Regions from separate parts of the Nonomuraea sp. NPDC005650 genome, predicted to be linked through region 2. Evidence: riboswitches for the same ligand, from Rfam matches in the RefSeq annotation. Region 2 holds a riboswitch; each other region holds the start of a gene.
The links. A riboswitch is a leader RNA that binds a small molecule or an ion and turns the genes downstream of it on or off. The one in region 2 is predicted to bind cyclic di-AMP.
Positions count from the first base shown of each region.

Region 1: another riboswitch for cyclic di-AMP. It lies ahead of ABZS69_RS36985 (hypothetical protein); the one in region 2 lies ahead of ABZS69_RS18520 (hypothetical protein).
Region 3: another riboswitch for cyclic di-AMP. It lies ahead of ABZS69_RS00255 (CHAP domain-containing protein); the one in region 2 lies ahead of ABZS69_RS18520 (hypothetical protein).
Region 4: another riboswitch for cyclic di-AMP. It lies ahead of ABZS69_RS33745 (GH25 family lysozyme); the one in region 2 lies ahead of ABZS69_RS18520 (hypothetical protein).

Region 1 covers NZ_JBEXCR010000024.1:144,790-150,457, reverse strand. The annotation lists gene ABZS69_RS36995 (aminotransferase class III-fold pyridoxal phosphate-dependent enzyme) at 1-952, shown strand, start outside; gene ABZS69_RS36990 (alpha/beta hydrolase) at 949-1,794, opposite strand; partial or broken gene ABZS69_RS36985 (hypothetical protein) at 2,026-2,409, opposite strand; cyclic di-AMP (ydaO/yuaA leader) riboswitch at 2,708-2,842, opposite strand; gene ABZS69_RS36980 (DUF5302 domain-containing protein) at 3,011-3,211, opposite strand; gene ABZS69_RS36975 (MDR family MFS transporter) at 3,260-4,696, opposite strand; gene ABZS69_RS36970 (PadR family transcriptional regulator) at 4,765-5,259, shown strand; gene ABZS69_RS36965 (rod shape-determining protein) at 5,369-5,668, shown strand, end outside.
Region 2 covers NZ_JBEXCR010000010.1:6,479-12,146, reverse strand. The annotation lists gene galT (galactose-1-phosphate uridylyltransferase) at 1-1,001, shown strand, start outside; cyclic di-AMP (ydaO/yuaA leader) riboswitch at 1,066-1,207, shown strand; gene ABZS69_RS18520 (hypothetical protein) at 1,213-2,169, shown strand; gene ABZS69_RS18515 (DinB family protein) at 2,215-2,718, shown strand; gene ABZS69_RS18510 (ATP-binding protein) at 2,738-3,214, opposite strand; gene ABZS69_RS18505 (helix-turn-helix transcriptional regulator) at 3,448-4,314, shown strand; gene tig (trigger factor) at 4,515-5,668, shown strand, end outside.
Region 3 covers NZ_JBEXCR010000001.1:57,809-63,476, forward strand. The annotation lists gene ABZS69_RS00240 (hypothetical protein) at 1-781, opposite strand, end outside; gene ABZS69_RS00245 (aldo/keto reductase) at 880-1,701, shown strand; gene ABZS69_RS00250 (Gfo/Idh/MocA family oxidoreductase) at 1,721-2,674, shown strand; cyclic di-AMP (ydaO/yuaA leader) riboswitch at 2,792-2,929, shown strand; gene ABZS69_RS00255 (CHAP domain-containing protein) at 2,942-3,616, shown strand; gene ABZS69_RS00260 (YoaK family protein) at 3,801-4,514, shown strand; gene ABZS69_RS00265 (alpha/beta hydrolase) at 4,517-5,317, opposite strand; gene ABZS69_RS00270 (LysR family transcriptional regulator) at 5,389-5,668, shown strand, end outside.
Region 4 covers NZ_JBEXCR010000021.1:149,189-154,856, reverse strand. The annotation lists gene ABZS69_RS33750 (tetratricopeptide repeat protein) at 1-1,269, opposite strand, end outside; cyclic di-AMP (ydaO/yuaA leader) riboswitch at 1,728-1,870, shown strand; gene ABZS69_RS33745 (GH25 family lysozyme) at 1,883-2,650, shown strand; gene ABZS69_RS33740 (hypothetical protein) at 2,866-3,201, shown strand; gene ABZS69_RS33735 (Lrp/AsnC family transcriptional regulator) at 3,206-3,856, opposite strand; gene ABZS69_RS33730 (ABC transporter substrate-binding protein) at 3,969-5,546, shown strand; gene ABZS69_RS33725 (ABC transporter permease) at 5,560-5,668, shown strand, end outside.

The DNA of each region.
Region 1 (5,668 bases), on a different contig from region 2:
CCCGATCATGGTGGAGCTGGCCGAGCTGCTCGTGGACACCGTGCCCAGCGCCGACTGGGCGATGTTCTCCAAGAACGGCACCGACGCCACCACGCAGGCGCTCATGGTCGCCCGCGCCGCCACCGGGCGGACCAAGGTCCTGATGGCGCACGGCGCCTACCACGGGGCCGACCCCTGGTGCACGCCCTCCCTGTCGGGCACGACGCCCAACGAGCGGGCCGACCTGGTGGAGTTCACGTACAACTCACTGAGCTCGCTGGAGGCCGCGGCGGCGACCGTGGAGGGCGACGTGGCGGCGATCATCGTGACGCCGTTCAAGCACGACTCGTTCGAGGACCAGGAGCTGGTGGAGCCCGCCTTCGCCCGGGGCGCCCGCGCCCTGGCCGACCGGCTCGGGGCCGCGCTGGTGATCGACGACGTGCGGGCCGGGTTCCGGGTCGACCTGCGGGGGTCCTGGGAGCCGTACGGGGTGCGGCCCGACCTGACCGCCTGGTCGAAGGCCATGGCGAACGGCTACCCGATCGCCGCCGTCACCGGCACGGACGCGCTGCGCGGACCGGCGCAGACGCTGTACTCGACGGGGTCGTTCTGGTTCTCGGCGGTCGCCATGGCGGCGGCCAAGGCGACCATCGAGACGCTGCGCGACACCGACGGCATCGGCGCCATGGAACGGGCGGGCACGCAGCTCCGCGAGGGGCTCTACGCGCAGGCCAAGTCCCACGGGTTCGTGGTGAACCAGACCGGGCCCGTCACGATCCCGTGGCTCAGCTTCGACGGGGACGCCGACCTGTCCGTCGCGATGTGGTGGAGCGACGCCTGCCTGCGGCACGGGGTCTACCTGCATCCGTGGCACAACTGGTTCATGTCGGCCGCGCACACGGAGGCGGACGTGGCCAGGGCGCTGGAGGGCACGGACCAGGCGTTCGCGGAGACTCGCGCCCACTTCGGCTAGGCGGCGGTGAGCTTGGTGATCTCCTGCACGACGGAGGACCAGAGCGGGCGCGGCAGGTCGTGGCCCATGCCCGGGTAGGTCACCAACCGGGCGCCCGGGATGGCCGCGGCCGTGGCCTGCCCGCCCGCGACCGGGATGAGCTGGTCCGCCTCCCCGTGCAGCACCAGCGCGGGCACCCCCACGCCGGCGAGCGACGCCGTGCGGTCCCCCGAGGCCATGACGGCGGCCAGTTGCCGGGCCGTCCCGTCGGGGTCGAAGCAGCGGTCGAACGCGAGTCCGGCCAGCGTGGTGATCCGCTCGCGGTCCAGCTCGTATCCGGGCGAGCCGATGATCGACCAGGTCCGCACCGCCTGCTCCAGGACCGCCTCGCGGTCGGCGGGGGGCCTGCTCATGAGGGCGGCGAGCGCGGCGTCCGTGGGCGGGGCCACCGAGGGGCCGGGCGTGGACATGATCGAGGTCAGGGTCAGCACCCGGCCCGGGTGGCGGATGGCCAGCGCCTGGGCGATCATGCCGCCCATCGACGCCCCGACGACGTGGGCGGCGGGCCAGCCCAGCGCGTCCATGAGTCCGGCCGTGTCGTCGGCCAGGTCGTCCAGCAGATACGGCGAAGGCGCCCCCATGGCGGGAACGCCCTTGTCGTGGAAGTGCGTGGACAGGCCGACGTCGCGGTTGTCGAACCGTACGACGTGATGTCCCTGGTCCGCCAGCAGCTCGCAGAGCCCTTCATCCCAGTGGATGAGCTGGGCGCCGAGCCCCATGATGAGGAGCAGGGGGCGCCCGTCGTGCGAGCCGAAGCTTTCGTAGGCGATTTCGATGCCGTTCGCGGCCGCGCGGATGGTCACGAAGACCAGAATGACATTCTGGTCCGGGGTCCGTAAAGCTCAGCCCATGAGGAGGTTGCGGACGCGCTCACTGGCGAGCGCCACTCCGCCGCCCGCCACGGCCACGGCGCTGGCCACGACCGCGCCCGCGCTGGAGCTCCACTCTTCGGCCTCGCGCGCCCGAGGCACGGCCACGCCGCCCGCGGGGGGCTCGGCCGGGTTGTCGTCGTGCTCGGACCAGGCGCCGGTCGAGAACGGCACCGGGTAGTTCTTCTTGCCGGGCCCGTCGCCCCACTTGGTGATGACGTAGTCGACCTTGATGTGCCCCTGGCCGCCGACGCCGTCGACGCCGAGCGTGTCGGTGTTGAACGTGCCGCCGGTCAGCTCCGCGAACGTCTTGCCGTCCAGGTCCAGCATGACCCCGTTGTTGGAGGGGATGCCCGGGCCGCGGTCGCCGACGAAGAAGGGCAGTTTCTTGCCGTCGTGGATCACGTAGCCCTCGGTCATGAGCGGCCAGCTCGGGCTGGCGGCCAGGCCTTTCTGCATGGGCTTGCCACTGGCGGGCAGACCGGTGTCCCCGGCGCGGCCGGAGGAGTCGTCCCAGAAGTACGAGGCCGTGGTCGAGCCCTTGAGCAGGACCTTCTCATCCGTGTTGGAGTCGGCGTGGGCCGCGGTGCAGGCGATCGTGAGAGTGCTGACGGCGGAGGCGGTGAGCAGAGCGAGGGTACGCAGGCCAAAACGTGCAGACATGAAAAGTAAGTCCTTCGCGAGGGGGCAGGGAGGTTGCGCTCGCTTGAAAAAGGGCGTAGCAGGACAAGCACCTGACGGGGGGAGAGCTACGCGGAGCGCGAAACAAGCCTGGAGAAGGGGCCGCTCAGAGGGCGGTCGTCATCACGCGGTAGGGGTGTTCTACGTGATCATTCATGTAATGCATATGTCCTCTCCATCTCGCCTACCGGGTTAGCTGACGGGTTCGGGCGTGGAGTTGCCCTACCGACACAAGGTCGGATTCACCCCAGGGAGGTGGGTCCCCGGTTCCCGAGCGATCGGGATTCGGCGCCAGCCGGCTGGTCCCCTCTGGGTAAGGGCCATGCCACCAGCTGGTAAGTGGCCAACACTCTAACCACGTATTCCGGACAAACACAAACACTTCGTCATGAATCGGACTAAAGATCTACCCGCCTCGGCAAAATGAAAGGGGGCACGGCATTGCCGTACCCCCTAGAAATTCCCGGCCTCAGCCGCCGCTCTTGCGCCTGAACGATCTTTTACTCGCAGCCGGACCGTGCGCCCCGTGGATCTTCGACGGGTCGCCGCCCTTGCCACCGGCGCCCGAGTCCGCGTGCTGGTTACGCTTGCGCTCCAGCGCCTCGCGAAACTTGCGCTTCATCTCGTCCTCGGGAGTCTCGCTGACTTCCGGCTCCGGTGTATCCGCCATGAGGACCTCCATGGTGTTGGGGACTATCACAGCTTCGCATGGCGCCGCTTATGACGCGAAACTGGCCTCAGCCCTGGCCTGCGGCGTGGCGGGCACCTCCAGCCGCCGACCCGGCATCACCACCAGCGCCACCAGGGCGAGCAGCGCCCCCGCCACTCCCAGCGACGGGATGACCGCCGCGGCGGCGGAGGCATGCGCGGCGGCCAGGCCGTGCGCCGGCGCGTCCGCGGCGACCGTGGAGGTGTAGAGGGTGCCACCGACGGCCAGCGCCACGGAGCCGCCGATCTGGCGGAAGAAGGTCAGGTTCGCCGACGCGATGCCGATGTACTGCGGCTCGACGGACTGCTGGGCGGCCACGGTCAGGCCGGACAACATCGGGCCCATGCCGAGCCCGATCAGCAACATCCAGCCCGCCAGCAGCAGCCCGTCGGTGTGCGCGGTCAGGTTCAGGCAGAGCAGGGCGCCGGCGGCCAGCAGGAACGGGGAGGCGAGCAGCCACGGCTTGTAGACCCTGGTCCTGGACATGAGCGTGCCCATGAGGACGCTGCCCAGGACCATGGCCAGCGTCATCGGGTAGATCCTCAGCCCGGACTCGGTGGCGCTGACGCCGAGGGACTCCTGGAAGTAACGCGGCAGGAACACCACTCCCGCGAACATGCAGAAGGCCGTGAAGAAGGACGTGACGTTCACGAGCGTGTAGGTGCGGTTGCCGAACAGGTGCATGGGCATGATCGGGCTGACCGCCCGCCGCTCGACCAGCACGAACACCGCCAGCAACGCGACCGCGAGCGCGATCGGCCCGGCCACGGCGGCGTCGGTCCAGGTGTGGCCGTCCATGCCCTTCTCCGTCAGGCCCAGCAGCAGCGCGCTGACGGCCACGGTGAAGACCCCGATGCCCGCGTAGTCGGGGCGCCCGCCGCCTCCCACGCCCGGCCGCCTCGGCAGCTTGCGCGCGACGATCGCGATCAGCACGAGGCCGAGCGGCACGTTCACGTAGAAGGCCCACCGCCAGCTCGCGTGGTCGGTGAACAGCCCTCCGAGGAACGGCCCCGCCAGGTACGTCAGCCCCATCACGCCGCCGAGCGCGCCCTGCACGCGGGCGCCGTTCGTGCCCGGCGGGAACATCTCCATCACCAACGCCATCGACAGCGGCAGCAGCGCGCCCGCGCCGAGCCCCTGCAGCGCGCGGAAGGCGATGAGCTGCGGCATGTCCTGCGCCGCCCCGCACAACGCCGATCCCGCCACGAACACCACCATCCCGATCAGCAGCAGCGGCTTCCTGCCGTGCTGGTCGGACAGCCGGCCGTAGAGCGGCACGGTGACCGTCGAGGTGAGCAGGTACGCCGTCACCACCCAGACGTAGAGCGTGGTGCCGCCCAGCTCGGCCGTGATCCGCGGTAACGCGGTGCCGACGATCGTCTGGTCGAGCATCGCCAGGAACATCCCGCCGAGCACCGCGAGCAAGAGGAGCCCTTGAGGCTTCATGTCATCATTCACATGTGAAGATTGATATGTAAGTCATGACATGTCAAGTCTTCGATATGCTTGCCGGCATGTCCCTACGGATCGCGCTTCTCGGGCTGCTTGAGGCCGTGGGCCCGGCGAGCGGGTACGACCTGACCAAGAAGTTCGAGCACTCGCTCAACCACGTCTGGCAGGCCGGGCACACGCAGATCTATCCCGAGCTGGTGAAGATGGCCGCCGACGGCCTGGTGGCGGCCTCGTCGGAGGGCGCCAGGGGGCGCAAGATCTACACGATCACCCCGGAGGGGGCGCGGGAGCTGCACACGTGGCTGGTGGAGCACGAGCCCGTCTTCGTCGTACGCAGCGAGACCGCGCTGCAGGCGTTCCTGCTGCCGCTGCTCCCCACGGAGGAGGCGATCACGGTGGTCGAGCGGATCAAGGCCGGGTACGAGGCCAGGCTGGCGGTCCTGGACTGCCAGAGCAGAACCGGCGTCGGCAACCACGCGCTGCGCCTCGGCCTGGCGCAGGTCCGCATCGGCCTCGAATGGGCCGACGAGACCCTGGCCATCCTCAGGAGCGGCTGAGCCCGGCGCTCAGGTAAAGGGGAACCACTCCGTTCCTGGTGTTGGGTTGGAACGGCCCAGGAAATAGACCCGGCATGCCCGCCACGACCACCAAGTCCTCAGTCCTGTCATGAGTCTCCTCGGCCGCGATCTGGCGGTGGACCTCGGGGGTGCCCGCACGCGGATCTACGTCCGGGGCAAGGGCATCGTGCTCGACGAACCCTCCGCGGTGACGATCGACGCCCGTACCGGCAAGATCATCGGGTACGGCTCGGACGCCACGGGCGACGAGACGTGCTGGCCGGTCAGCGGGGGCCTGCCGGCCGACGGCGATCTCGCCCGGCGGATGGTCAGGCACTTCCTCGGCAAGGTGCAGCGGCGTCCGCTCGCCAGGCCGCGCCTGGTCATGGCGCTGCCCGACGGGGCCACG
Region 2 (5,668 bases):
CGATCGACCGGCGGGTGCTCGACCCCCGGCCGGTGGCCTCCGAGTTGCGCTACGACCCGCTGACCGAGGAGTGGATCGCGATGGCGGGGCACCGGCAGACGCGCACGTTCCAGCCGACCGGCTCGGCGAACGAGTGCCCGCTGTGCCCGTCGTCGGCCACGAGGTCGACGGAGGTGCCGGCGTACGACTACGACGTGGCGGTGTTCGAGAACCGATTTCCCTCCTTCTCCGGAAATTTCGGGACTTATGTGGATCCAGGGGGCCTGAGTGGGGTCCGGCCGGGAGTCGGGCGGTGCGAGGTGGTCTGCTTCACCTCGGAGCATTCGTCGTCCTTCTCCAAGCTGACCGAGGACCAGGTGGAGCTGGTCATGGAGGCGTGGGCCGACCGGACGGCCGAGCTGTCCGGCATCGAGGGCGTGGAGCAGGTGTTCTGCTTCGAGAACCGGGGCGAGGAGATCGGCATCACGCTGGCCCACCCGCACGGCCAGATCTACGCGTACCCGTACGTCACGCCCAGGACCAAGCTCCAGCTCGCCGCCGCCAGGCGCTACACGAAGGGCAACCTGTTCGCCGACGTGCTGGCCGCCGAGCGGGCCGCCGGGACGCGCGTGGTGGCCGCCAACGAGCTGTGGACGGCGTTCGTGCCCGCCGCCGCGCGGTGGCCGTACGAGGTGCACATCTACCCGCACCGGCACGTGCCCGACCTGGCCGCGCTGACGGAGGAGGAGCGGTCGGCGTTCGCGCCGCTCTACACGTCGGTGTTGCGGGCCTTCGACGACCTGTTCGGCGTGGTGATGCCGTACATCTCGGCCTGGCACCAGGCGCCCGTGCGGCAGGACCGCGAGCTCGGCTACCTGCACCTGGAGCTGTTCAGCATCAGGCGGGCGCCGGGCAAGCTCAAGTACCTGGCCGGGTCGGAGTCCGCGATGGGGGCCTTTGTGAACGATGTGCTGCCGGAGGAGGCCGCACGGATGCTTCGATCACGAGTAGATCACTATTAGATTTCTAATGGGGGTCGCGTGACTCGTGATCTACCACTAATATCCCTTTTGTGGCTGCCGTAACAGCAGCCACACGCCTAATCCCGGGCGAGTCGCCCGGGAGCCGGGGACCCATCTGCACCTGGGGTGAATCCACTTCGGTGGTAGGGCACGCAGCTCCCAGCCCGAACCCGTCAGCTAACCCGGTCGGCAGAGGGAGAGGAACATCCACGTGGCGGCTCCGTCCCCCGCGGCCCTTGCCATCAGCCTGCTGGCCGCGGCCGCCGTCGGCCTCCTGCCGGCGACCGCGGCCTCGGCGGCCCCCAAGCCGTCCGAGACCGAGCTCCGCACCCAGCTCAAGCAGCTCAACGGCAAGGTCGACAAGCTCATCGAGCGGTACAACCTCAAGCGGGTCGAGCTGGCCAAGGCGCAGGAGGCCGCCAAGGCGGCCAAGGAGCGACTGGCCGCCGCGGAGCAGGCGCTGGCCACGGCCGAGCAGCGGGTCGGCGACCTCGCCAGGATGCGCTACCAGAACCACGACCCCTCGCTGCCCTCCGCCCTGATGGTCCAGAACGGGGGCGGCGCCGCCCTGCTCGAACAGCTGACGGCCGAGCAGCAGGCGCTGGTCCAGGGCGTGGCCAAGGCCCGTGACGACAAGCAGAGGGCTTCCGACGAGGCCGCCGCGCTCGCCACCCAGATCGGCGTGGACGCCAAGGACGTGGCCGCGCAGCGCGACGAGGCCGAGGACGTCATCGACGACATCAAGAAGAAGCTCCAGGACCTCGTGCCGTTCGGGCCCGGCCGTCAGGCCAACGGCAGCTGGGCGCCCGAGCTGCCCACAGGCTCGGACAACATCACGGCCCGTACCCGGCTGATGAAGGCGGAGCTGGAGAAGAACTTCAAGCTGCCGTTCTCGGTGGGCTGCTTCCGCTCGGGCTCAAGCGGCGAGCACCCGCTGGGGCGGGCCTGCGACTTCATGATGAGCAGCGGCGGCTCGATGCCGTCGGGCATCAACAACGCCCTGGGCGACCGCATCGCGGAGTGGGCGCTCAAGAACAAGGCCAAGCTCGGCGTCAAGTACGTGATCTGGAAGCAACGCATCAACATGGGCTCGGGCTGGCGGGGGATGTCGGACCGCGGCAGCGTCACCGAGAACCACTTCGATCACGTCCACATCTCGATGAACTGAGCCGATGCGCTGTGTCGACGCATCGGGGCCATAAGGTCGGACATCGTGACTGAAGACACCCGGATCCCGCCGCCCCTCACCGGTGACGAGCGGACCACGCTGAACAACTGGCTCGAATGGCACCGCGCCACCCTCGCCTTCAAGTGTGAGGGCCTGTCGGACGACCAGCTACGCCTGCGCTCCGCCTCGCCCTCGACCCTGTCCCTGCTCGGCCTGGTCAGGCACATGGCGCACGTCGAACGCAGCTGGTTCCGCCGCGTGCTGAACGGCGAGGACATTCCCAAGCTCTGGGACAAGGACCGCGACAACGACGCCGACTTCAAAGAGGTGGACACCGCCTCCGTCAAGGAGGCCTTCACCACGTGGGAGGAGGAGATCGAGCGCGCCCGCGCCATCTCGGCAGCCAAGCCGCTGGAGGCCGTCGGCGACCGCAACGGGCAGGTCTGCACCCATCGCTACATCCTCATCCACATGGTCGAGGAGTACGCCCGGCACAACGGTCACGCGGACCTGCTGCGCGAGCGCATCGACGGGGCGATCGGCGACTGACGGGGATCGGGGCCCCGGATCAGGGCTCGGTGCGGAACAGGGCCCACACGGCCTTGCCGCCGCGGGCCAGGGGGTCCCAGCCCCAGCACTGGCTGTAGGTCTCGACGATGTAGAGGCCGCGCCCGTTCTCCGAGATGAAGTCCGGCTCCTTGGGCCGCGGCACCTCGTCGCTGGGGTCGGCCACCGCCAGCAGCACGTGCGGCTGTACGCGCATCAGCAAGAGCTCGATCTCCCGCCGGCCCGCCGCGTACATCGCGTACCGCACCGCGTTCGTGACCAGCTCCGAGACCACCAGCGCGGCGTCGTCGCTCAGTTCTTGCAGGCCCCAGCCCTTGAGGGTCGAGCGGGTCACGTCCCTGGCCGTCTTCACGGAGTCGGCCTGAAAGGGCAACGGGCACGAGGTCGTGTACGGCTTGCCGCCCATGAGGAGGTGGTCGAAGCCCACTTCCCGGGTGATCTGCAAAGCATCGGCAGTGGTCAGAGGATCCTCCACCATTCTGCCGATACCTCCCCGTTCAGCCCGAGTTAGTGCATGTTTGGCCCAATATGCACTAAGCCATCATGGGTCACGATCGCTGCACCTGCAAGACCCAAATGCACGTGCACTTGCATTGTGCAGTAGCAAGCTCTGTTTTGGGGCATAACTCTGCGAATCGGACACGAGGTTGAGACCTTGTCATAACCGGCAATGTGGTGTCACTGTGTGTGCGGACCTTGATAGGAGGCAAAGTGACGCAGAACCAGCCGGGTTCCGGGCCGACGGCGCTGCGCATCCTCCTGGGCTCCCAGCTGCGTAAGCTCAGGGAAGCGAAGAACGTCACTCGTGAGGAGGCGGGCCACCTCATCCGTGGCTCGGAATCCAAGATCAGCCGCATGGAGCTGGGCCGAGTGGGGTTCAAAGAGCGGGACGTGGCGGATCTGCTGACCCTGTACGGGGTCATCGACAAGCAGGCCCGCTCCGCCGTACTCGACCTGGTCGCCACCGCCAACGAGCCTGGTTGGTGGCACCGGTTCAACGATGTCCTGCCCACGTGGTTCCAGGCGTTCGTCGGCCTTGAAGAGGCCGCCGCCAGGATCAGGACCTACGAAGTCCAGTTCGTGCCAGGACTCCTGCAGACCAAGGAGTACGCAAGGGCCGTCGTGACCGCCGGATCGGCGGGGATCGGGGCCGAGGAGATCTCCAGAAGAGTGGATCTCCGGCTGGAGCGCCAGCGGATGTTCGACAGACCTGACGGGCCAGTGTTCTGGGCCGTGATCGACGAGGCCGCGCTGCGACGCCCCATCGGCGGCGTCGAGGTGATGCGGGCCCAGATCGAGCACCTCATCGACTTGATGCGCCAGCCCAAAATCACGATTCAGATCATGCCGTTCAGTTTCGGCGGGCACAGCGCGGAAGGCGGGGCGTTCAGCGTCCTGCGCTTCCCCGACACCGACCTGCCCGACGTCGTGTACGTCGAGCAGTTGGCCAGCGCGCTCTACCTCGACAAACGTGAGGACGTGGACCGATACACCGAGGTGATGGAGCGGCTCTGCGCTGTGAGCACCACTCCGGACGAGACGGTCGAGCTCCTGCGGACGATCGCGGACGAGTTCTGACGGACGGTTACGGATGATCGCGGGCGACTTGTGACGGCGCGGACGTCGTTGTTGGGTACGCATCTGCCCTAGACTGGCCATCGGCGTTGGATCCCGCCGAAGCGGAGCATGCCCAACACCGCTCATGTGGGCGCGGCGCGTGTGCCGTTACCGATGGACGCGCCCGCGATCACTCGTAGCTTGATCAAGGAGACCATTCCGTGAAGACCGCTGTCGAGGAGCTCAGCCCGACCCGGGTCAAGCTCACTGTCGAGGTGCCGTTCGACGAGCTGCGCCCGAGCATGGATGCGGCGTACAAGAAGGTCGCGCAGCAGGTGCGCGTCCCCGGGTTCCGGCCTGGCAAGGTTCCGGCCCGCATCATCGAGCAGCGCTTCGGTCGGGCGGTGGTGCTGGAGGAGACCCTCAACGACGCGGTGCCCAAGCTGTACGGCAAGGCCGTCGACGAGCTCGACGTCTTCCCCGTCGCCCAGCCCGACATCGAGGTCACGAAGATCGACGACGGTGAGCAGATCGAGTTCACCGCCGAGGTCGACATCCGGCCCAACTTCGAGGTTCCCGCCTACCAGGGCCTCGAGGTCACGGTCGACTCCGCCGAGGTCTCCGACGAGGACGTCGACGCCCAGCTCGACGCGCTGCGCCAGCGCTTCGCGACGCTGGCCGGCGTCGAGCGCGCGGCCGCCAACGGCGACTTCGTCGTCATGGACCTGCGTGCCGAGATCAACGGCGACAACATCGAGGAGCAGCAGGCCAGCGAGGTCTCCTACGAGGTCGGCGCCGGCTCCGTGCTCCAGGGCCTGGACGCCGCGCTCGAGGGCATGTCCGCGGGCGAGGAGAAGAGCTTCAAGACCGAGCTGGTCGGCGGTGAGAACGCCGGCGAGGAAGCCGACGTGATCATCAGCGTCAAGTCGGTCAAGGAGAAGGTCCTGCCCGAGCTCGACGACGAGTTCGCCCAGCTCGCGAGCGAGTTCGACACGCTCGACGAGCTCAAGGCCAGCATCCGCGAGCAGGCCCGCCGCAACAAGCTGATCGACCAGGTCGTCCAGGCCCGCGAGAAGGCCCTCGACACGCTGCTGGAGCAGATCGACATCCCGCTGCCGGACAGCGCGCTCAAGGCCGAGATCGACGCCCGCCAGCACAACCTCAACCACCAGATCGCCGAGAGCGGCCTGAGCCGCGAGGCCTTCTTCCGTCTGTACCAGACGACGGAGGAGGAGCGCTTCGCCGAGTTCGAGACCAACTCCGCCCGCGCGATCAAGGTCGGCTTCGTGCTCGACAAGATCGTCAAGGCCGAGGAGCTGGGCGTCTCCGAGCAGGAGCTGACCAACTTCGTCGTGCGCCGCGCCATGGAGATGGG
Region 3 (5,668 bases), on a different contig from region 2:
CGTCCAGGCCGCGCAGCGTCAGCTCGGCCGGCGCGCCCACGTCGTGCACGGTGATGCCGGGGCGCTCCCGGATCAGGGCCACGTCCACGGGGTCCTCGCGGCGGTGCGGGTAGTACGCGAGCGGCTCCTGCGCCGCCAGGTCCGTCAGCCAGCGCAGGTAGTGGTCACGGTGCACGAGGCCGTTCCTGACGAGCGAGGTGCCCAGGACGACCGTGCGCTCCGCGGGCCCCTCCGCGCTGGGCGGCTGGGCGCGCAGCCAGGCGAACTGGTGGCGTACCAGGTTGATCCCGGCCCGGCGTACCCCGTCCTCCAGGGCCTCGTCCACGGGCAGGGCGGTGAAGACCGACACGTCGCTCAGGCGCAGCCGCAGCGCGGCCGCCAGGCCCAGCGCGGAGCGCAGCTTGGCCGGCTCGGCCCTGGCCCGCAGCAACGGCTTGAACGGCCCCGCGGCCAGCAGCTCCAGCAGCCGGAGCGTGGCCAGCCCGTCGTCCACGATGACGATGCGGCCGGGACGCGAGGTGAGCCAGCGCAGCTGCACCCTGCCGGAGAAGGCGTCACCGACGGCCTGCACGCGTCTGGGCATGCGCTCAAGCGGCTCCGCCAGCTCAAGGCCGGCGGGCAGCCCGAGAGACCTCAGCTCTCGACGCGTGGCCTTCAGCGGTCGCAGACCGGCGCGCGGCACGACCACCGTCTCGGGGCCGAGCACGCCCGCGTGATGGGCCTCGACGGCGCACAGCATCTGGAGCGGAGACTCCACCCAGGCCGACGCCTGTTCGACCACTCCTTGTCCTCCCAGCCGGGTGATGGCCCGTTCACGACCGCTTCAAGCTAGCCCCGCCGCCTTAAGCCACTAGAAACGTGACGTGAACAATGGAGGGTATGAACTCGCTCATGCTCAACACCGACGGCGTGCAGATCCCGCAGCTCGGTTATGGCGTCTGGCAGGTCCCCGCCGATGAGGCCGCGCAGGCCGTCGCCACCGCGCTGCGGGCCGGCTACCGGCACATCGACACCGCCGCCGCGTACGGCAACGAAGAGGGCGTGGGGCAGGCCGTGCGGGAAAGCGAGCTGCCGCGCCGGAAGGTGTTCGTCACCACCAAACTGTGGAACGCCGACCACGCCCGCGCGGAGGCGGCCTTCGACGAGTCCCTGGCCCGGCTCGGCCTCGACCACATCGACCTTTTCCTCATCCACTGGCCGGTGCCGCAGCAGGACAAGTACGTGCAGGCGTGGAAGGCGATGGAGAAGATCTACCGTGACGGGCGCGCCAAGGCCATCGGCACCTCCAACTTCACCATCGCCCACCTCACCCGCCTGATGAACGAGACCGGCATCGTGCCCTCCATCAACCAGATCGAGCTGCACCCGTACCTCCAGCAACGGGAGATGCGCGCCTTCCACGAGGCCAACGGCATCCTCACCGAGGCGTGGAGCCCGCTCGGCCAGGGCCAGGGGCTGCTGAACGACCCGGCGCTGGCCAAGCTGTCCGACAAGTGCGGCAGGACGCCCGCGCAGATCGTGCTCCGCTGGCACCTTCAACTCGGCCACGTCGCGATCCCCAAGTCGGTCACCCCGTCGCGCATCGCCGAGAACATCGGCGTCTTCGACTTCATCCTCGACGCCGAGGACATGGCCGCGATCGGCGCGATGAACAAGGGCCTTCGGATCGGGCCCGACCCCGACACGTTCAACATGACCTGATTCGTCTACGATCTCCCACGTGCGGGATTTTGCGTGGGGCATTGCAGCGACAGGCGTCATAGCGCGGACCGTCGGCGCGGTCATCGCGGCCGAACCGGGCATGCGGGTGGCCGCCGTCGGCTCGCGGAACCTTGAGCGGGCGCAGGCGCTGGCCGCCACGCTGGGCGCGGAGTCGGCGTACGACTCCTATGAGCGGCTCTGCGCCGACCCCGCGGTGGACGCGATCTACGTGGCGACGCCGCACGCCCAGCACCTGGAGGTGGCCGAGGCCGCCATCGCCGCGGGCAAGGCCGTGCTGTGCGAGAAGCCGCTGGCCGCCACCGTGGACGACGCGGAGAAGATGGTGCGGCTGGCACGCGAGGCAGGCGTGTTCCTGATGGAAGCGATGTGGATGAGGTTCAACCCCCTCATCCAGAAGATCGCGGCCGACGAGCGCTTCGGCGACCTCCGCTCGGTGCACGCCTCCTTCGGCTTCGCCAAGCCGTACGAACCGGCGCACCGGCTGTGGGCGCCGGAGCTCGGCGGCGGGGCGCTCCTCGACCTGGGGATCTACCCGTTCGGCCTGGCCCAGCTGCTCCTCGGCATGCCCTCCGACCTGCGGATCACCGGCTCCCTGGCGCCCAACGGCGTCGACGCGGAGGCCGGCGGCGTGCTGCTCTACGCCGATGGCAGGAAGGCTCTCGTGGAGACTTCGTTGCTCGGGAATTACCCGAACCATGCCAGCGTTGTAGGCACTCAGATGCGGGCGGACATCCAGGCACCGTTCTGGGCACCGCGGCGGATCGTACTGTCCGGGCCCTCGATGGAGCCGGAGGAGCACACGCTCGATTCGGTGAACGACGGGTACGCCGGGGAGCTCCGCGAAGTCCGCACCGCGACGGCCGAAGGCAGGACCGAAAGTTCGATCATGCCGCTTGACGAATCCCTTGCCATGATGGGGCTTCTGGCCGATGCCCGCAGGCAACTCGCCTAGCTGGGCCTTTATGGATTTGTAAGCCTCTTGCCTTATGCATTACGTTTGAGGCATTCTTGAGACATAAGTCCGGTTTGTCCGGTCTTGTCCGACCATCGCACGACACATCACAGGACCGTCCTGTGACCGCTGAATCCGCCTTCGGGCGGAGCCGGGGACCCACGTCCTTTGGGGTGAATCGGCACTTCGGTGCCGTAGGGCAGCTTCCACGTCCGAACCCGTCAGCTAACTCGGTAAGCGGCATGGAAGCAAGGAGTAACCCCCTCGATGGCCAGCATCCGCTTTACCTCTGCTGCGAAGCACAACATCGCCCGCGCCCTTCTCGGCGCCACCGTCCTCGGCTCCGTGTTCGGCGTCCACATGACGAGCGCCGGCGCCGCGGAGAAGCAGCCGATCGACACGGCCGCCGTCGCCGACCACGCCGAGCGCTCACGCGAGACCCACGTCGGCGCCACCGCCGCCCAGGTCCTGGCGCTCGCCAAGTCCCAGATCGGCATCTCCGAGAACGCGGCCGGCGGCGGCACCAAGTTCCAGCAGTGGTACGCCGGCTCGCAGCGGGCCGCGGAGACCATCGCCCGTGACGGCGGCACCCGCGCCGAGTACCTGAACGCCGCCTGGTGCGCGATGTTCGTCTCCTGGGTCGGCGACCAGACCGGCGCCCGCACGCAGATCGGCTGGGACGCCTGGACCGTCGCCCACGCCAAGTGGTTCCAGGCCAACCAGCGCTTCGGCACCGAGCCCAAGCCCGGCGCCGTCGTGTTCTTCTCGTGGAGCGGCAGCAAGAACCTCAAGGACATCAACCACGTCGGGTTCGTCGAGAAGGACAACGGCGACGGCACCATCACGACCGTCGAGGGCAACACCGGCCGCGGCAAGGTCGAGGAGCGCGTGCGGCCCAAGTCCCAGGTCGTCGGCTACGGCTACCCGCAGTACCGCGGCTGACCGGACTCCCCCACAGCGCCGAACGAGCGCGCGTCCCGTTCACGGGACGCGCGCTCGTCGCGTTCGTCGCGTTCGTCCCCCGTGCGTGCGTGCGGCGGCCCGCCACCGGGGAGGACCCGAGGCAAGCCGTCCACGACCGCACCGAGGAGCCGCCCACCATGCCACCGCACACGTGGAGGGGCCCGTGAGGAGGGGCGGGCTGCGGTGGATCGCCGACGGGCTCTTCCCGAGCGGCGCCAACCCGCACGGCGTCCTGCCCGCCCTGCTGATCCTCCTGGCCCTCGTCACCGGCCTCGTGGACGCCGTCAGCTTCCTCGGCCTGGGCCGCGTCTTCGTCGCCAACATGACCGGCAACATCGTCTTCCTCGGCTTCGCCCTGGCAGGGGACCCGCAAATGTCCAAATGGGCCTCGCCGGTGGCCCTGGCCGCCTTCGGAGCCGGCGCCTGGAGCGCCGGCCGGGTGATCAAGCGGGCCACGAACCCGCGACGCGCCTTCGCCGCCGCCACCGCCGTGCACGCGCTCCTCGTCGCCGCCGCCCTCGTCGTCGCCCTCGTCGCCGGACCCCACACCGCCGGGCCGCAGGCGGCCCCCATCGCCACCGGGCCGCAGGCGGCCCTCATCACGCTGCTCGGCTACGGCATGGGCCTGCAGAACGCCTCCGTGCGCGCGCTCGGCGTACCCGACCTGGTCACCAACGTCCTCACCACGACCCTCACGGGCCTGGCCACCGACACGCCGGGACGGGCCGCCCTGCGCCGGGCCGCCTCCGTGGCGGCGATGTTCCTCGGCGCGCTGGCCGGCGCCGTCCTCCTCCTCACCACCGGCCCCGCACCCGCGCTGGCGGCCGCCCTGGCCCTGCTCGTCGCCGTCACCCTCATGTCCCGCAGGACTCACTAGCCTCAGCTGAGGAAAAACTCCGCCAGCGCCCGCGCCACCCCTGCCGGATCGTTCTCCATCGGGATGTGCCCCGCCCCCGGGACCCGCACCAGCGTCGTGTTCGGCACCTCCGCGGCGAATCGCTCGGCGTGCCGGACCTCCTGGAACGTGTCGTCCTCCCCCCACACCAGCAGCTTCGGCGTCTCATCCGCCTTGAGCGCGGGCATCAGGTCCAGCGTGTAACGGCCGTCGGCCGCCCCCGCCAGCGCCATCCACGACCGGCCCACCCGCGGGTCGTTCCACGGATCCAGGTAGTCCGCCAGCTCCGCCTCGCCCGCGGGCCGGCCCAGCGCGACTGTGACGGCCTTGCGGCGGGCGTCCAGCAGCTCCTCCACGGTCGTCGCCGCCACCACGGCCGGATCCCGGTAACGGGCCACACCGGGCACCGGCCAGGAGTCGTACGTGACCGAGTTGACCAGCGCCAGCCGCCGCACCTCCCCCTCGACCAGCAGGTGCTGGGCGACCGCGCCGCCGATGTCGTGCCCCGCCACCGACAGCGGCTCCCCCGCCCCCACCGCCGCCGCGAACCGGCGCACCCACGCCGCCAGCGCCGGAACCGCCGCCGTCTCCGCCGTCAGCTCCCCGCCAGAACGGCCCAGCCCCGGCAGATCCACCGCCACCGGGCGCAGCCCCGCCGCCGCCAGCCCGTCGATCACCGGCGCCCAGACCCGGCTCCAGTACGTCCCGTGCAACAGCAACACCACCGGGCCCCGCTCGCCCGCCGTCAGATAACTGGCCACAAGGCCATCGACGTCAACCGTCATTCGCTCGACCATGGACATAACCATCGGGTTCTGGAAGCCCCTTGGTCAAATACCAATTAAGGTATGCCGGTATGACATTGGCGCAGCTCAGAGTGCTGGTCGCGGTCGCCGAACACGGCGGCTTCACCACCGCCGCCGACCACACCGGCATGTCCCAGCCCGCGGTCAGCCGCGCCGTCGCCGCCCTCGAACGCGAGCTCGGCGCCACCCTGTTCGTCCGCCACCGCGACGGCATCGCCCTCACCGAGGCCGGCCGGCGAGCCGTGGCCCGCGCCCGCGAGGCCCTGCGCCACCTCGACCTCATCCGCGCCGACGTCGCCGCCGCCAACGGCCAGATCACCGGCGAACTCC
Region 4 (5,668 bases), on a different contig from region 2:
GGGGTGGGCGTTCTCCAGGCCGATCAGCTGCCGGCGGCTGGTGATCAGCACCAGGCAGCCGGAGGTCCCGGGCAGCAGCGGCCGCACCTGTGCTTCGGTGGCCGCGTTGTCCAGCACGATCAGCATGCGGCGGCCGGCCAGCCGGCTGCGCAGCAGGGCGGCGCGCTGCTCGACGCCTTCCGGGATCTGCTCCTCGTCCAGGCCGAGCGGGCGCAGGAGCTGAGTGAGCGCCTCGGCGGGATCGACCGGTGCTATGTCGTGCGTGAAACCGTGCAGGTCGATGAAGAGCTGGCCGTCCGGGAAGAGCGGGGACAGCTGATGAGCGGCGTGCACCGCCAGCGCGGTCTTGCCGATCCCGGCCATCCCGTCGATCACGCCGATGGTCGGCTTCCCCGGGTCCGTGTCGTGCGCCTCCTGCTGGAACGGGGCGAGCAGGCTGGACAGCTCGAAGTCGCGGCCGATGAACGTGGGCAGGTCCGCGGGGAGCTGCGCCGGCGTGGACACCGGCGCCACCGGCGCCGGGACCGCCGGCGGAACGCGGCCGGGGGACTCCCGGAGCAGCCGCGCGTGCGCCTCGCGCAGCTCGGGCGAGGGATCTATGCCCAGCTCCTCCGCGAGCCTGCGCCGCGTGCGCTCGAACCGGCGAAGCCCGTCGGCGCGGCGGCCGACGGCTCCCAGCAGGGTGATCAGCCGGGCGTGGAGGGGCTCCTCGTAGGGGGCGGCCTCCGTCAGGGTCTCCAGGTGGCCCAGCGCGGTGTCCGGCACCCCTTGTTTCAGCGCGAGGTCGGCGAACCGGCACGCGCAGGCGACGCGCTCGCGGCGGAGCCGGCGCACCTGGGGATGCGTACGCACCCAGTCGGGCGCGTCGGCCAGGACGTCCCCCCGCCACTGGGTCAGAGCGCCCGCCAGGCGGTCCAGGTCGTCGGGCTCCGTCCGGACGGCCAGAAACCGCTCGGCGTCGACGTGCTCGGCGGACAGCCGCAACAGGTAGGAGCGCGGGCCCGCGTGCTCGATGGCATCCGCGATGTCCAGCTCCCGGCGGAACCAGGCCCGTAATCGGGAGACCGTCGTCCGCAGGGCCGGAAGGCTGCCTCCCGACGGGCCCCACACGTACCGGATGAGCTGCTCCTCCAGCACGGGTTTCCCGACGCTGAGCAGGAGGGCGGCCAGGAGCCAGCAGACCTGCTGGCCGGGCAGGTCGCCCGCCAGCCCCTGAACGCGGATCTCGAACGGGCCCAGTATGCGAAAGTCTGGCGATACCTCATCCACCACCGCGACCATCTCGCCCCAATCGAGTCAGACCGCGTTTTTTGCCATGAATATAACCAACATCGCAAACCTCCCTCCAGCAAGACCTTCTATGCCAGATCGGACGGTTGGCAACGTGCGAATCACGGCCGCCTCGGGCCACGATTACCTGCGCGATCGTGCAGAGTCACAGCAGCATCATGCGGCCGGGATGCCCCAGCCGCGTCGGCCATCGGCGTTCTCGCGAGCGAGGCAGGACGCGGCGGCCACAAGTTTTACCAAGTGCCAAAACCCTTGTGGGCACGGCGTTTCCCCGCCGCCCGGCGACCGATACCCGCGAATCCGATTTGTCCTGCTTGCGCTATCTGTGGGTAGATGCCTATCTTTTGCCTAATCGCGGCATAGATGTGGTTACTTCACCTCATCGTGCCGCTTCGTTGACCGGACCGTGCGCTGTCCTCCGGAAGCTCTTCGGGGACAGCATTCGGCCGCCTAATCCGCGCCTCGCGGAGCCGGGGACCCAATTTCCGGGGTGAATCGGACGCCAGCCCAGGCTGCGCCCGTAAGGCACTTCCAAGCCCGAACCCGTCAGCTAACCCGGTAGGCGGTATGGAAGCAAGGAGTCAATGCCGTCGTGTCCAAGCCTCGGTTTGCCGCAATCGCCCACGTCCTCCAGAACCCCCGCGCTCTCCTCACCAAGCGCCTCGGCCTCGCCGTCGCCGGTGCGACCCTCGCCGGAACCACCGCCATCGCCGGCGTGGCGTTCGCGGCGGCATCCCCGGAGCAGGGGCCGGTGAACGCGTCTCAGCACAAGACCGGGTCTCTCATCTACGGCCTGGACATCTCCAACTACGAGCCGCTGTACGACTGGACCTCCACCCAGGCCCAGTTCGGCATCATCAAGGCCACGGAGGGCACGGACTTCCGCGACGCCTCCTTCGCCAGGCACTGGCGCGAGCTGGGCAAGAAGGGGATCGTGCGCGGGGCCTACCACTACGGCCACCCCGCCAACGACCCCATCGCGGAGGCGAACTACTTCCTGTCCGTGGTGAACTCCCAGCCCGGCGCGGCCGGCGACATCCTCGTCCTCGACCTGGAGACCACCGACGGCAAGTCCGTCGCCGAGGTGAACTCCTGGGCCAAGACCTGGCTGTCGTACGTGAAGAAGAAGACCGGGACGACGCCGATGTTCTACAGCGGCTGGAAGTTCGCCAACAAGTACGGCAAGGGCCTGGCCGAGTACCCGCTGTGGGTCGCCCACTACAGCAAGGCCAAGGGCGCGGTCGCCCCGCCCGCCGACTGGAAGACCTGGGCCATCCACCAGTACACCGACATCCCCATCGACCAGAACGTCTCCGTGCTGTCCACCGACCAGCTACGGGGTCTGGGCCGCCGCGCCTGAGGGAGCGACGCGGACGGCCGGGCCATGGGCCCGGCCGTGCGCCCGCACTCCGGGACGACCGGCCTCCACGCCACGACGGGCTCAACGACGCGCTCGTCGTGGCTCGGCCTGTGATGGGGATCCGGACTGGACGGATTGTCGATCACCGACCGGTCTCCCCGCGATCCGTCCAGACGGATGCTGACATTTCCGGAATGTGAGCCACGATGTCGGGCGTGAATCTCAACGGCCGCAAATTCGTGATGGTGAGCTCGACGGCGAGCGCAGTCGACCAGGACAGCCCTACGGAGTTCCTGTACCAGGAGGCTGACGGGGTGGTGTGGGGCAGCTACTCCGGCGACACCGTGACCCACGGGCGTTTCGTGGGCATGCGCGACGGCGCCCAGGTGGCGATCTCGTACGCGCACGTGTTGAAGGCCGGTGGGAAGGCGGGCGGGCAGAGCAGCAGCCGCATCGAGGCGGGCGACGACGGGCTGCTGCGCCTGGTGGAGGAGTTCAGCTTCGACGGGGACGACACGCTCCACGTGAGCGTGTGCCAGGAGATCGGCTGACCGCTCAGTCGTCCTTGCGGAGGGCGGCGCGGCCCTCGGCGGCGCCGACGAAGCGCATCTTGCCGAGCGGCACGCCGCCCTGCGCCCCCTCCTGGGCCGGCCGCCGCGCCGGGCGGGCTCGGTCGCGATCACGGTCGCGGTCGCTGGGTAGCACGTACGGCCGCTTGAGCACCTCGTCCAGGATGAACACGGTCTCCGTGGCCTTGACCGCCGGGATGTTGGCCAGGCGATCGGTCACCATGGTGTGCACGGCGGCCACGTCGGACACGCGTACCTGGATCATGGCGTCGTGCTGCCCGGTGGTGATCGCGCAGTACTCCACCTCCGGCATCCGGGCCAGCTCGGCCCGGAACTGCTTCCACATCTGCTGGCGCACGGTCACGAAGATCAGGGCGGTGATGCCGAGCCCGGTCCGCACGTGGTCGATCTCGGCGGTGAAGCGCTTGATCGCCCCGTCCGCGCGCAGCGCCTCGAAGCGCGTGTAGGCGTTCGCGCGGGAGATGCCCACCCGTTCGGCCAGCGCGGCCACGGAGATCCTGCCGTTCTCGCGCAGGACCTCAAGGATCTTCATGTGGATGTCGTCGAGCTCGAGACCGATGCCGATCCGTCCAGGCTGACCGCCGCCGCTGACACCATTTCTGGAAATTTCACTCATCATTACCTCACTGACCTTTATATACGTCTTACCGACCGCACGGTGCCTGGACGTTCTGCCGCACAATCCTCGACATCTTCCTGCCGAACGTCCAAATCTTGGAGGACCCATCATGGCGACCCGCTCGCAGACGGCGGCTGTGCTGCTCGCCGGTGCACTCGCCCTGGCCGCCTGCGGCAGCGGCGGCTCCCAGGCTCCCGCCGCGTCCGGCGGTGGAGGCAAGACCCTCGTCATCGACACGTCCTTCGACCTCAAGACGGCCGACCCGGGCCGCACGTACGAGCCGACGGGGCTGATCGTCGGCAAGGCCGTCTACGAGACGCTGCTGACGTTCGACGGCGCGGACGTGACCAAGCCGGTGCCCGCGCTCGCGGAGTCGTACGAGCTGAGCACGGACGGCAAGACGCTGACGCTCAAGCTGAAGAAGGGCGCCACCTTCGCGGACGGGTCGCCGATCACGGCGGACGACGTGGTGTTCTCGCTGACGCGCGTGCGGGACATGAAGGGCACGCCGTCGTTCCTGCTGGACGGCGTCGAGGTGGCCAAGACCGACGACTCGACGATCACGCTGACGTCGAAGGCGGCCAACCCGGCGCTGCCGTACATCCTGCCCAACCCGGCCCTCGGCATCCTCAACAGCAAGGTCGCCAAGGAGCACGGCGCCACCGCGGACGCCCAGGACAAGGCCGAGCAGTACCTGAACTCGGCCTCGGCGGGCTCGGGCCCGTACGAGATCGAGTCGTTCAACGTGAGCAGCCAGGTCACGCTCAAGGCGAACCCCAAGTACTACGGCACCAAGCCCGCCTACGACAAGGTCGTCATCCGCAACGTCGAGGCCGCCACGCAGAAGCTGAACGTCCAGCGCGGCGACAGCCAGGTCGCCCTCAACCTGTCGGGCGACCAGGTGACCGGCATGCCCGCGACCCTGCAGGTCAAGAAGACCGCCTCGGCGAACGTCATCTTCCTGCTGGCCAACCAGGACTCCGCGATCAGCAAGACGACGCCGAACGCCAAGTTCGTGGAGGCGGTCCGCAAGGGCGTCGACTACGCGGGACTGCTGGAACTGGCCGGCGAGGGCTCGGCGCAGGCGCCGGGCGTCATCCCGTCGCAGCTGCTCGGCGCGCTGCCCGCCGACCAGGCGGCCAAGCGGGACGTCGAGGGCGCCAAGGCGGCGCTGGCCGCCAGCGGCGTGTCGAACCCGACCGTCAAGCTGGAGTACCCGAGCGAGCTGACCGTGAACGGCCTGTCCTTCCAGCCGCTGGCCGAGCGCATCCAGGCCAACCTCAAGGAGGTCGGCATCACGGTGGACCTGCAGCCCGCGCCGGTCACCACGGCCCTGGACAACTACCGCAACGGCAAGGAGGAGATGGGCCTGTGGTACTGGGGCCCGGACTACCCCGACCCGAGCGACTACCTGGCGTTCCTCCCGGGCAAGACGGTGGGCCTGCGGGCCGGCTGGAAGGCGGGGGCGGCCAAGGAGATCGAGGCCGCCGGTGACAAGGCCGCCACGACGATCGGCGACGACGCCCGCAAGGCCGCCTACGTGGACGTGCAGACCAAGCTGAACGCCTCCGGCCCGTTCATCCCGCTGATCCAGCCCAGCCAGAACATCGTGACGGCGGCGTCGGTGACCGGCCTGGAGTACCACCCGGTGTGGACGGTGGACGTGGCCGATCTCGGCGTGAAGTAAGGGAGCCTCGCAGGTGTCCGACATCCCGGGCGAAGCCCGCCGGAGCCGGGCGAGACGGGTCCATCCGCTCGTCCGCTTCCTGATCCGGCGCATCCTGCTCGCGGTCCTGATGGCCTGGGGCA